Regions from separate parts of the Planococcus sp. BI3 genome, predicted to be linked through region 3. Evidence: riboswitches for the same ligand, from Rfam matches in the RefSeq annotation. Region 3 holds a riboswitch; each other region holds the start of a gene.
What was found. Region 3 has a riboswitch for S-adenosylmethionine ahead of AC1MEO_RS16680 (methionine ABC transporter ATP-binding protein). Riboswitches for the same ligand answer to the same signal wherever they lie in the genome.
Positions count from the first base shown of each region.

Region 1: it holds a riboswitch for S-adenosylmethionine, as region 3 does, so the genes downstream of both, sat (sulfate adenylyltransferase) here and AC1MEO_RS16680 (methionine ABC transporter ATP-binding protein) in region 3, are expected to answer to the same signal.
Region 2: it holds a riboswitch for S-adenosylmethionine, as region 3 does, so the genes downstream of both, AC1MEO_RS06960 (methionine ABC transporter ATP-binding protein) here and AC1MEO_RS16680 (methionine ABC transporter ATP-binding protein) in region 3, are expected to answer to the same signal.

Region 1 is NZ_CM155266.1:2,049,248-2,053,396, reverse strand. It holds gene AC1MEO_RS10195 (response regulator) at 1-217, shown strand, start outside; gene xylF (D-xylose ABC transporter substrate-binding protein) at 207-1,271, shown strand; gene AC1MEO_RS10185 (NAD(P)-binding protein) at 1,317-1,955, opposite strand; SAM riboswitch class I at 2,191-2,297, shown strand; gene sat (sulfate adenylyltransferase) at 2,432-3,595, shown strand; gene AC1MEO_RS10175 (SLC13 family permease) at 3,614-4,149, shown strand, end outside.
Region 2 is NZ_CM155266.1:1,365,165-1,369,313, reverse strand. It holds gene AC1MEO_RS06985 (acyl-CoA dehydrogenase family protein) at 1-8, shown strand, start outside; gene AC1MEO_RS06980 (arsenate reductase family protein) at 117-470, shown strand; gene gcvH (glycine cleavage system protein GcvH) at 551-931, shown strand; gene AC1MEO_RS06970 (toprim domain-containing protein) at 1,127-1,465, shown strand; gene AC1MEO_RS06965 (thioredoxin family protein) at 1,471-1,797, shown strand; SAM riboswitch class I at 1,906-2,010, shown strand; gene AC1MEO_RS06960 (methionine ABC transporter ATP-binding protein) at 2,099-3,124, shown strand; gene AC1MEO_RS06955 (methionine ABC transporter permease) at 3,117-3,785, shown strand; gene AC1MEO_RS06950 (MetQ/NlpA family ABC transporter substrate-binding protein) at 3,836-4,149, shown strand, end outside.
Region 3 is NZ_CM155266.1:3,326,990-3,331,138, forward strand. It holds gene AC1MEO_RS16670 (MetQ/NlpA family ABC transporter substrate-binding protein) at 1-103, opposite strand, end outside; gene AC1MEO_RS16675 (methionine ABC transporter permease) at 143-793, opposite strand; gene AC1MEO_RS16680 (methionine ABC transporter ATP-binding protein) at 783-1,814, opposite strand; SAM riboswitch class I at 1,954-2,069, opposite strand; gene AC1MEO_RS16685 (glycerol-3-phosphate acyltransferase) at 2,194-2,835, opposite strand; SAM riboswitch class I at 2,968-3,084, shown strand; gene AC1MEO_RS16690 (O-acetylhomoserine aminocarboxypropyltransferase/cysteine synthase family protein) at 3,184-4,149, shown strand, end outside.

The DNA of each region.
Region 1 (4,149 bases), 1.3 Mb from region 3:
GGGTTTCAACTATATCGATTTTCTGACCTCGTGCCGAATAAACAAAGCAAAAAAGCTATTGGGTGATCCAAAGAAAAGCCTAAAGGAAATTGCCTTTGAAATTGGCTATCATGAGCCGAATTATTTCAGCAAGGTCTTTAAGAAGATGAACGATGTATCTCCAAAGGAATACCGCAGAACGCTGTTGACGGAAAGGAAAGATCAGCGTGAAGAATAAAAGAATTCAACTATTGCTGGTCTTATTCATCAGCCTGTTTTTTGGAGCCTGTGCACCTGACGAATCGGTGGGCAAAGCAGTGCCTGAAAAAAAACAGTATACAGAAAGCAAGGAGCCCATCAAAATCGGATTTTCCATGGATACGCTGAAGGAAGAACGCTGGTTGAAAGACCAAGCGCTATTTAAGAAAGCCGTAGAGGATTTGGGCGCAGAAGTGGAGATTGTGGCCGCCAATGGGAATGATGCACTGCAGCTCACCCAGGCTGAAACGTTGATCCAGCAAGGCATCGACCTATTGGTCATTGTTCCGCATAATGCGGAAGCCACAGCTGCTATTGTCCATAAAGCGCATCGTGCCGGCATTAAGGTAATTGCCTACGACCGCCTGGTGAAAAATGCGGATATCGATCTCTATGTATCATTTGATAACGAGCGGGTGGGGGAAATGCAGGCGGAGGCAATTTTAGAGTTGGTGCCCAAAGGGAATTACGTCTATATCGGAGGGGCAACGACGGACAATAATGTTCATCTGATAAAAAAAGGCGTATTCAATGTACTTCAGCCGGCCATTGACCGTGGAGACATTAAAGTCGTTTATGACCAATGGACAGAAGATTGGTCACCCGAGAAGGCTTTTCTCAATATGACGGAGGCACTGGCAGCCAATGGCAATCAAATTGATGCGGTCATCGCTGCCAATGATGCGACTGCCGGAGGCGTTATTCAAGCTTTAGAAGCACAAGGATTAGCGGGTAAAATCCCAGTAGCGGGACAGGATGCAGAACTTGCTGCTGCACAACGTGTTGTCAATGGCACCCAGACGATGACGGTCTATAAGCCCATTCAGACTTTGACGGAGCAAGCTGCTGCCTTGGCAGTCAGAATGGCGGAGGGGGAAGATGTCACGACTGTTAAATATGTTAACAATGGCAAGATCGATGTGCCTTCCATCCTGTTGGAGCCGATTCCCGTGACGGTCGAGAACATGAGAGACACCGTCATTGCTGATGGTTTTCATACGGGTATGGAGATTTATGGAGCCGGGAATGACTAAGGGTTCAGCCAGCATCCAGGAAGTCCACAGCTTTAGTTTTTGGTTCTAATCCGGCTGGTTATCGCTGTCCTTGTCGGCAAACAGCCGCAATTCACGGAGTGTCTCTTGTTGGACCTCCCCCTGCAAAAATGATTCAGTCAAAAAGCCGTGCAAGCATTCTTCTTTCGCGCTTTTGGAAAGCGCGCTTTGCTTCAAGAGCTGCCTGGCTTCAAAAAGAAATTCCAGATATTGTTCGTAGCGTTCATCAAATTGGGTCTGCAGATCCTGCTTGATTTTTTTAGCAAGCATGGGACTGGCACCGTTCGTTGCAATCGCGATGCTCAATTTGCCTCTTTTCAAATGGGCGGGGAAATGGATGTTTCCAGACTCTGCCGCAGTGGAGGCATTCACCAAACAATGCGGAGGTGCAGCTTTTTTGGCAGCCTCGTTAACAGCTGGATCGTCGGTAGCGATGACCATCATGAAAGCCTCTTCGACCTCTTTCAGGTCGAATTTTTTTTGCTTCCATCTAATTCTTCCTTCTTCAGCCCAACCGGCTATTTCTGGCAGCACTGCCGGACTGATTACCGTCAGCAAAGCTCCGCTGTCCAATAAAGCGTCCAGCTTTCGCTTAGCGATGCGTCCGCCGCCCACTACAATCACTTTTTTCTCTGCCAATTCAATCATGATGGGAACCACCGTCATCTTCTCCGCCTCCTCAACTCTCTTCATACTATCAAAAATATTCCTATCTGCGTTGAATAGCAACCATTCAGCAAACAATCCAAATAATTTTACTTGCCCTAGCCTCTGGCAGGACAGCTTTCCTGGAAAGAAACCTAAAAAAAATCTAAAACATAGTTTGACACTCGGAATAGTCTATTATATACTTTGTGAAATCAAATATTTCAAACAATTCAGCTCAAAAATTGAATACGCGTTCTTATCAAGAGAGACGGAGGGATTGGCCCTTTGATGTCTCAGCAACCCTCCTTTAAGGAAACGGTGCTAACTCCAATAGGCTTTCCTTAGCCTAGAAGATAAGAAGATTGTTTGTTTTTCCGGACCTTCTTCTTAGCGAAGAGGGTCCTTTTCTTTTTGTCTGAACGCCTTGGAAATTTGGTTTAAGAACCCTTTCGAAATGGACAGCAGAATTCAAAACTAACCTTGGAGGTAATGACATGACGAGTAAAGCACACGGTGGAGATTTGGTAAACAGACAGGTGACCGGCACGGAAAGAGAAACGGCATTAAAGAATGCAGAAACGCTTTCTTCTTTATTCATATCAGATTGGGCGATTTCGGATTTGGAATTGATCGGCATCGGCGGTTTCAGCCCGCTGACCGGTTTCCTTGGACAACAAGATTACGAAAGTGTCGTCCATACATCGCGCCTCAGCAACGGCACGGTGTGGAGTGTGCCGATTACACTGTCAGTCACCAAAGAAGAAGCAGCCAGCTACCAGGTCGGCGACGAAATTGCGCTGAAAGGCGAAGACGATGTCATTTACGGAACGCTCCAACTGACGGAAAAATACGCTTACGACAAAGGGTTGGAAGCGGAAAAAATTTATGGGACCACAGAAGAAGCGCATGCAGGCGTGAAAAAACTATACGAACGCGGTGATATTTACCTGGCAGGTCCGATCACGTTATTGAATCGTCCGGACCATAGCGAATTTGAGGAGTTCCATCTGGACCCGTTAGAAACGCGCCAGCTATTCAAAGATCTTGGGTGGAAGACGATTGTCGGTTTCCAGACGCGCAACCCGGTGCACCGCGCGCATGAATACATTCAGAAAGCAGCATTGGAAGTAGTCGATGGCTTATTGTTGAACCCACTGGTGGGCGAAACAAAATCCGATGACATTTCAGCAGCTGTGCGGATGGAAAGCTACCAGGTCATTTTGAAGCATTATTATCCTGCAGACCGTGCGCGCCTAGCCATCTATCCTGCGGCAATGCGTTACGCGGGACCGAAAGAAGCGGTGCTCCATGCCATCGTCCGCAAAAATTACGGCTGCACGCATTTCATCGTCGGCCGCGACCACGCAGGCGTCGGCGATTATTATGGCACCTACGAAGCACAGGAATTCATCAGCCAGTTTGAAGATGAACTGGGCATCCAGATTTTCAAGTTCGAGCATTCGTTCTACTGCAATACATGCGAAAACATGGCAACAGCGAAAACCTGCCCGCATACGGCAGAAAATCATGTCCATTTGAGCGGCACGAAAGTGCGTGAATTGCTTCGCAACGGGGAGAAGCCCCCGAAACAATTTTCCCGTCCGGAAGTGGCCGATGTGCTCATCAAAGGCTTGCGGGAGACCGTAATAAGTAACTAAGTTGAAGGATGGTTGCCCATGTCAGTCGAAATGATTTTTGTGCTAATTGTCATCGTTGGAATGGTCAGTGCCTTGCTGTTTGAAGTTGCCCGTCCGGATATGATTGTCTTCTCGGCATTGGTGGTTTTGCTGCTGTCAGGGATTTTAACGACAGAAGAAGCATTGCGCGGCTTTTCCAATCCGGGAATGCTGACCATTGCTTTATTGTTCATCGTTGTCGGGACCGTACAAAAACATGGCCTGATCGACCAGATGATGATTGGCTGGCTGAACAAGGGCAAAAGCTTGAAGGGTTCATTGTTCCGTATTTTTCTTCCGCTTCCGCTGTTTTCGGCTTTCTTGAACAATACGCCTATCGTTGTGACATTGACGCCGCTATTGAAGAAATGGTGTGAAGAACGGAACATTGCACCATCCAAGGTGTTGATTCCTTTATCGTATGTAACGATTTTAGGAGGCACCATCACGTTGATGGGAACTTCCACCAATCTGGTGGTCCACGGCATGCTGATCGATTATGGGCTTCCTGGATTTTCCTTGTTCCAGTTGGCGAT
Region 2 (4,149 bases), 1.9 Mb from region 3:
TCGTTTAATGGATAATGGAAAACAGGCAAGCCCAGGTCTACCGGGTTTGCCTGTTTTTTTATTCGTCGACCAGAAGCTTTCTTTTTGGTAAGCTTAGAAAAAAAGGAGGCAGAAACGTGATTACTTATTATGGATACCCGAAATGTACAACATGCCGGAAAGCAAAAAGCTGGCTCGACAAAAATAACGTGGAATATAATGAAATACATATTGCAGAAAACCCGCCGACAAAAGAACAATTAGCTGAAATCTATGGGGCGAGTGGTTTGGAATTGAAGAAGTTCTTCAATACGAGCGGTCTTGTTTACCGTTCACTTGGATTAAAAGAGAAGCTGTCGAACATGACGGAAGAACAGCAATTGGAGCTTTTGGCTTCAGATGGCATGCTGATCAAACGGCCTCTGGCGTGGGACGGCAAAACGGTGACGCTCGGTTTTAAAGAAGCGGATTATCAAAACAGCTGGCTGTAAGAAATCGGCGTCATCTTGTATTTCGCAGCTGTTTATGTCAAACTGAATTTGAATAGACTACATAATTTGGAGGGGTCAAGATGAGCACACCAGCAGAACTTCGTTATTCAAAAGAACATGAATGGGTCAAGATCGAAGAGGGCAATGCGCGTATCGGAATTACTCATTTCGCACAGGCTGAATTGGGGGATATCGTTTTCGTCGAACTTCCACAGGTTGGAGACGAACTGAAAAAAGATCAACCTTTTGGCAGCGTTGAATCCGTTAAGACGGTTTCGGAATTGTATGCGCCAATCAGCGGAAAAGTAGTTGAAGTCAATTCTGAGCTTGAAGACAGCCCGGAATTCGTCAACGAGTCACCTTACGAGCAGGCTTGGATGGTGGTTATCGAAGCTCCTTCTGAAGAAGAAGTCAGTGCATTGATGACGGCAGACCAATACAAAGAAATGATCAACGAGTAAACTTCGGAAAGCGCCTGCATGTTGGCGCTTTTTTTTTATAGGTGCACGTTTCAGCTTGAAAGAAGCGCAGCCATTGACTTGCAGAAACGTGTTTTTGCAGGACCATCTTGTGGAATACAAAACTAGAAAGGGCATTTGTCCGGCTTGTAATAGATGACATCTTTTCTTATACTATTTTCGATGGGGTGAGTGTTTATGGGAAAGGTGATTGTGGTGGAAGGGATCAGCGACAAGTCGAGGATTGCACCGCTCATTGCAGAACCCGTGACGATTCTTTGCACAAATGGTACAGTAAGTGCATCGCGACTTGAAGAATTATTGCTGCCATACGAAGGCCAGGACATCATCATATTAGTGGATGCAGACCCTTCAGGAGAAAAATTGCGGAAGCTGGTCAAACGCGAGTTCCCCGAAGCCCGGCATTTCTATGTCAACCGGAGCTATAAGGAAGTCGCAAAAACACCGCTCCGCATTCTGATGGATGTGCTGATCGCTGCGAATGTCCAGGTCAATAAGCTATTGATAGAGGGATGAAGAAGATGAAGGAATGGACTCATAAAGAATGGACCAAAGAAAAGAATACCAAACACATCACGGCCTTTTATTTGTACACGCCTATGTGTGGGACCTGTCAGGTGGCATCCAAAATGTTGTCTGTCGTTACAGAGCTGTTGCCGGATCTTCAAATCGGCAAAGCAAACTTGAATTACGTCCAGGAAATCGCCGGCCTGTATGAAGTGGAGAGTGTGCCGTGTCTGTTGATTACGGAGGATGGCAAACTAAAAGAAAAAATTTATGCCTTCAAATCGGTGCCTTATTTATATGGCAAGTTGAAATCTGTTGACGAATATAGCCGGTCGTGGTAAATTAAATTTCTGATAAGAAAAGAACAAGCACCATTTAATTGGAGTAAGCCTTGGAATTGACCTATAAGTTCAAACTTTCTTATGCTTTCAATTAATTTCATATCGAAACTCTTATTAAGAGTGGTGGAGGGAAGTGCCCTATGAAGCCCGGCAACCGTCATGAAAATGAAATGGTGCCAAATCACACGAAGCGAAAGCTTTGGAAGATGAGAGATTGGTTTCCGTATAATATACGTTTGCCCTTCTGCTCAGTTATGCGCGGAAGGGCTTTTTATTTTTAGGATTCAGGGGTGTTCAGAGAATGATTGAGTTAAAGAAAGTGACAAAAATATTCGATACAGGGAAAGCAGTTCTTACAGCTGTTGACCAGGTTGATTTATCCATTGCCGATGGAGAAATATTCGGCATCATCGGATATAGTGGAGCCGGTAAAAGCACATTGATCCGTTTGTTGAATGGGTTGGAAAAGCCGACTTCAGGTACGGTAGAAATTAATGGCAAGGTGATTACGTCCATTAAAGGCGCAGAATTGCGGAAGGCCCGTCAAAAGGTCAGCATGATATTCCAGCATTTCAACCTGCTGTGGTCCCGTACAGTCACAGAAAATATCGAATTTCCGCTTGAAATTGCCGGCGTGTCGAAACAACAGCGCGGTAAACGGGTTCAGGAACTGATTGAACTGGTCGGCTTGACCGGCCGTGAACATGCTTATCCATCCGAGCTTTCAGGAGGGCAGAAACAACGTGTCGGCATCGCCCGGGCGCTGGCAAACGATCCGGAAGTGCTGTTATGCGATGAAGCGACATCAGCTCTTGATCCGGAAACTACAGACGCCATTTTGGATCTGCTGGTGGATATCAACAAGCGATTGGGATTGACGATTGTCTTGATCACGCATGAAATGCACGTCATTCGAAAGATTTGCCACCGTGTGGCCGTCATGGAAGGCGGGCGGGTCGTTGAACTGGGTGATGTCCTGGAGGTTTTCCAATCGCCAAAAGAGGAGATCACTAAACGTTTTGTCGCACAGGTGACCGCCAGTGGTGATTCGCAGGAAACCATCAAAAATCTTCGGGAGTTATATCCGACAGGCGAATTGGTGAAGTTGATTTTTGTTGGTGAGCAAACCGAACAGCCAATCCTGACGAAATTGATCCGCAGCCATGCTGTGGAGGTCAATATTGTCCAAGGGAATATATCACATACCCAACGGGGGGCCTATGGAACATTGATTCTCCAGTTGAAAGGTTCTCCTGGAGAAATCGAAGAAGCACTGGCATTTCTTCGTTTAGAAGATGTTCAAGCGGAGGTGATGCACAATGATTGATTCTTTATTCCCGAATGTAGACTGGGACAATATGTGGGAAGCCACACTTGAAACACTCTATATGACGGCATTATCAACAGTATTTACGTTCGTTATCGGATTAGCCCTCGGCATCCTGTTGTTTTTGACGGCACCGAAACAATTATGGGCCAACAAAGTGGTCAATTGGCTGACAGGAGCATTCGTCAATATTTTCCGTTCGATTCCTTTTATTATCCTGATCATTCTTTTGATCCCGTTTACTCTATTCCTGATGGGCTCGATCCGGGGTCCTAACGCGGCATTGCCGGCATTGATCATCGGCTCGGCTCCATTTTACGCACGGATGGTTCTCATTGCATTGAAGGAAATCGACAAAGGCGTCCTTGAAGCAGCTCGGTCGATGGGCGCGACGACCGGCACTATCATCTGGAAGGTGCTGTTGCCTGAATCGAAACCGGCGTTGATTTCCGGTATCACGGTGACAGCCATTGCACTCGTCGGCTATACGGCCATGGCCGGCATCATAGGCGCTGGCGGCCTTGGGACATTGGCTTTCCTGGACGGCTTTCAACGCAGCCGTGAAGACGTTACATTGATGGCGACGATCTTGATCTTGATCATCGTCTTTATCATTCAATATATCGGGGATATAGTCACCACAAAAGCAGACAAACGGTAATAGCGGATTTTCCGTACTATATAAAACACATCATAAGGGAGAGATTGAACATGAAGAAATTTGTAGCAGGAACAGCATTAACGGCTTTGGTACTTGCAGGATGCGGCAATGGCGGGGCTAGTGAAGAAGAGTCTCAGACTTTGCGCGTAGGGGCTTCCAATGTGCCGCACGCTGAAATTTTAGAGCAGGCAAAGCCATTGCTTGAAGAACAGGGCATTACACTTGAAATCGAAACTTATCAGGATTACATCCTGCCGAATGAAGATTTAGAGTCTGGTGAAATCGACGCTAACTACTTCCAACACGTTCCTTATTTAGCATCACAAGTAGCAGATCATGGCTATGAATTTGAAAACGCTGGCGG
Region 3 (4,149 bases):
CAAGTGTCACTTTCGTATTTCCTTCTGAACTGCTGTCGTCTCCGCAGGCTGCCAAAAACAACGCTGATAATGCCAGTAATGCTGTTGCTGTAAGTTTTTTCATAAGTAATTCCTCCAGTTTTTTCTCTGTTGTTGTTATTTTTTAGTTGCGCCGTACTGTTCGCGACAATGCATTGCCCAGTGATTGAATGCCTTGGACCAGTACGACCAAAATCGCTACGGTAATGAACATGACGAGCGTATCAAAGCGCTGATAACCATAAGTGATGGCCAAGTCGCCAAGCCCGCCGCCTCCGATGGCACCTGCCATGGCAGATGCACCGATCAGGCCGACGATTGCGATGGTCAAGGCAAGCACGAGCGAGCTCAAGGCCTCCGGAATCAGGAAGCGGAAAATGATCTGCATCGGCGAAGCGCCCATCGCTTGAGCTGCTTCGATGACACCTTTATCGACTTCCAGTAAGGAGTTTTCAATTAATCGTGCAATATAAGGTCCGGCGTAAAAGACCAATGGAACGATAGCGGCTGCGGTTCCGATGGATGTACCGACAATCAGGCGGGTCAACGGAATGATGGCAACCATCAAAATGATGAACGGAACCGAACGGAAAATATTGATGACGATATTCAACACTTTGGAGACCGGTTCATTTTCCAGCAGATGCCCTTTGCGTGTCACCACAAGCAGGATGCCGAGAGGCAAGCCTATCAATAAAGAAAATCCGAACGCAGCTCCGGTCATGTAGATGGTTTCCCATAAAGCTTCTAAAATCTGTTCGTAGTTAACTGACATAATTATTGACCTCCTCTATGTGGATTTCACTTTCTCGGATGGAGGACAAGGCCAGTGCAATTTCACTTGGCTCGCCGGAAAATTCCACGATCAGGTTGCCGTACGGGACGCCTTGCAGCTCGGTGATGTTGCCGAACAGCACATTCAAATCAACTTTGAAATCACGTGATACACGGGACATGAACGGTTTGCCGACGGAGCTGCCGGTAAACTGGAGGCGGTAGATGGCATTATCGCTTTCGGCAGCCTGAATTTGTGCCAGCAGCGAATCTGGTAGTTCGTCATTCATGACGGAGCGGACAAACCGTTTGGTGGTTGGTTGCTGTGGGTTCGAGAAAATATCGAAAACGCTGCCTTGCTCGATGACTTTCCCCGCTTCAAGAACGGCCACCTTGTCGCAGATTTCCCGGATGACGCCCATTTCATGAGTGATGAGCAAAATCGTGATGTTGTATTCCTTATTGATTTTGCGAAGCAGGTCCAAAATCGATTTAGTCGTTTGCGGATCAAGTGCCGAAGTCGCTTCATCACACAACAGAACAGATGGATTAGTCGCGAGCGCCCGGGCAATGCCGATCCGTTGTTTCTGTCCGCCTGACAGTTGATCTGGATATTTTTGCGCCTGGTCTGCCAGGCCGACAAAGTCCAGCAAGTCGGTTACCTGTTTTTCAATATCTGCTTTTGGTGTCTTCGCGAGCAAGAGCGGCATCGCCACATTATGGTAAACGGTTTTTGAATTCAGCAAGTTGAAATGCTGGAAAATCATGCCGATATCTTTTCGGATGGTGCGGATCTCTTTGCTGGATAAAGTAGAAATGTCTTTTCCCTGAATCAACACGCGTCCTGCAGAAGGCCGTTCGAGCAGATTCACGGTGCGGATCAGTGAACTTTTTCCGGCTCCGCTAAAGCCAATGACCCCGTAGATTTCGCCGGTTTCGACGGTCAGGTCAATGCCGTTCAAGGCATAGATTTCCTGTTTTCCTGATTGATAAGTTTTGGCGACGCCTTCGAATTGAATCATGGTGATTGAACCTCCTCATGCTGTAATGGATCTTATCAAATCGATGGTGTCTCACATTCTCCCTGAGATAATGGACAAAAAAGAGCCCCCTTTTTTCTTATCCATAAGAAAAAAGAAGGCTCCTGTTGAAACCATCTAATTCTCATCTTCCAAATGCACAAACGGCATTTGCAGGAGTTGGCACAGTTTTTGCGGTTAAACAAATCTGCTGCCGAAACGTCTCAGGGCCTGTCCCTCGGTTTCTCTTGATAAGAAAGTGATGTATGCTATTCGATTCGTGGTTCTTACTTTATGGTGAAATAACAAAAAAGTCAAGAGGAATTATGATATTTATTTCACAATCTTTTAAATGAAAGCAATAATTAGTTTAAATCCTCTATTAGACAGGATTTGAAGGCTTCTTCTTGAAGATGGAGGATACTTTGCTCTCGCTTCCATTCTTTATTCGAATAATGTTTTCGCTATGCTTCCATACCGCCATCGCGAATAAGGCCAGGGCTGTCAGCAATGGCCACGGCCCAACAGCAGGTCCGAAAGCAATGATGAAATAAACCGCGTAAAGGACCAGTACGCCAATGACCAAATAATCGGTGGCCAGTGAAACGCCGATGAGCAAGAGCAGTCCAACCAGTCCAAGCTTCCAATCGAGGGCCAGCATGACGCCGATTACCGAAGCGGTCCCTTTGCCGCCGCTGAAATTCATATAGAACGGGAAGTTATGGCCAAAAATTACGCCGGCACCTGCGATGAACAACAAAGTCCAGAACATTTCGGGAGAAAGGCTGCTGGAATCCAGCAGAAGCCGCAAGCCTGCAACAGCTGCAAATCCTTTGGAAATATCGATGAAAGCGACAAGCACCCCATATTTCCAGCCCAATACGATGGCGGCATTGGAAGCGCCGGAATTTTTTACACCTTCCTTTTTGACGTTGACCCCTGATAAAACCTGAGCTGCGAGAGATCCATGAAAGCAGCCGATTACATAGCAGATAATAAATAATAGCAAAATCCAGATAAACATACCGACTCCTCCTCTACATTAAAAGATAACGTTTGAAGCAGCACAAGGTTTCAAAATTTTTTGACTAATCCACTTGACAAAAAGCGACAAAGTTTTTATACTTCTCAACAAGATGAAAAACTAAATCAAATACTCTTATCAAGAGTGGCGGAGGGATAGGCCCTGTGATGCCCGGCAACCAACAGACGATTTTGTCTGGAAAGGTGCTAATTCCTACAGAACCGAACGAAAGGTTCTGACAGATGAGAGGAGGAAACTCCGTAATTTACGGCCCTCTTCTTAAGCGAAGGGGGCTTTTTGCTGTCCTCTTCGACAATATCTATCAATAAAACTCAGGGGGAATGGAAAATGACAAACTTAAAACCGGAAACTTTATTATTGCATGGCGGACAACAGCCCGATCCAACAACTGGATCAAGAGGGGTGCCTGTTTATAAAACAACTTCCTATGTTTTTAAAGATACACAGCATGCACAAGATCTCTTTGGCCTCAAGGATACTGGCAATATCTACTCGCGCATCATGAATCCGACTGTCGATGTATTTGAACAACGGGTAGCATTATTGGAAGGCGGCACTGCTGCAGTTGCTTTATCTTCCGGAATGGCGGCCATTGCATTTTCAATTATGAACATTGCTGAAGCCGGAGACGAAATAGTGGCAGACAGCAGCCTTTACGGGGGCACGTACAATTTGTTTGCGAATACTTTGCCGCGTTATGGCATCACGACAAAATTCGTCGATGCTACCGATCCGGAAAATTTCAAATCGGCAATCACAGATAAAACGAAGGTCTTTTTCGGGGAAATTATCGGCAATCCAAGCCTGAATGTCTTTGATGTAGAAAAAGTGGCAGCAATTGCCCATGAAAATGGAATTCCATTATTGATCGACAACACCTTCGCTTCTCCATACGGCAGCAACCCGATAGAATTTGGTGCGGATGTGGTCATTCATTCTGCTACGAAGTGGATTGGCGGCCATGGCACGACGATCGGCGGCGTAGCAGTGGATGCCGGGAAATTCAATTGGGACAATCCACGTTTTCCGAATTATACACAGCCTGATGAGAGCTATCATGGTCTGCGTTATGGCATTGATGTACCGGATGCGGCGTTTGCGACAAAACTGCGTGTGCAGCTGCTGCGGGATTTTGGCCCTTCATTGAGTCCGGATAGTGCTCATGCTTTGCTGCAGGGTCTGGAGACTTTGCATCTCCGCATTCCGAAACACAGCAGCAACGCTCAGATTATTGCTGATTATCTAAAACAGCATCCACAAATCGAGTGGGTCAATTTCTTAGGCTTTGAGGAT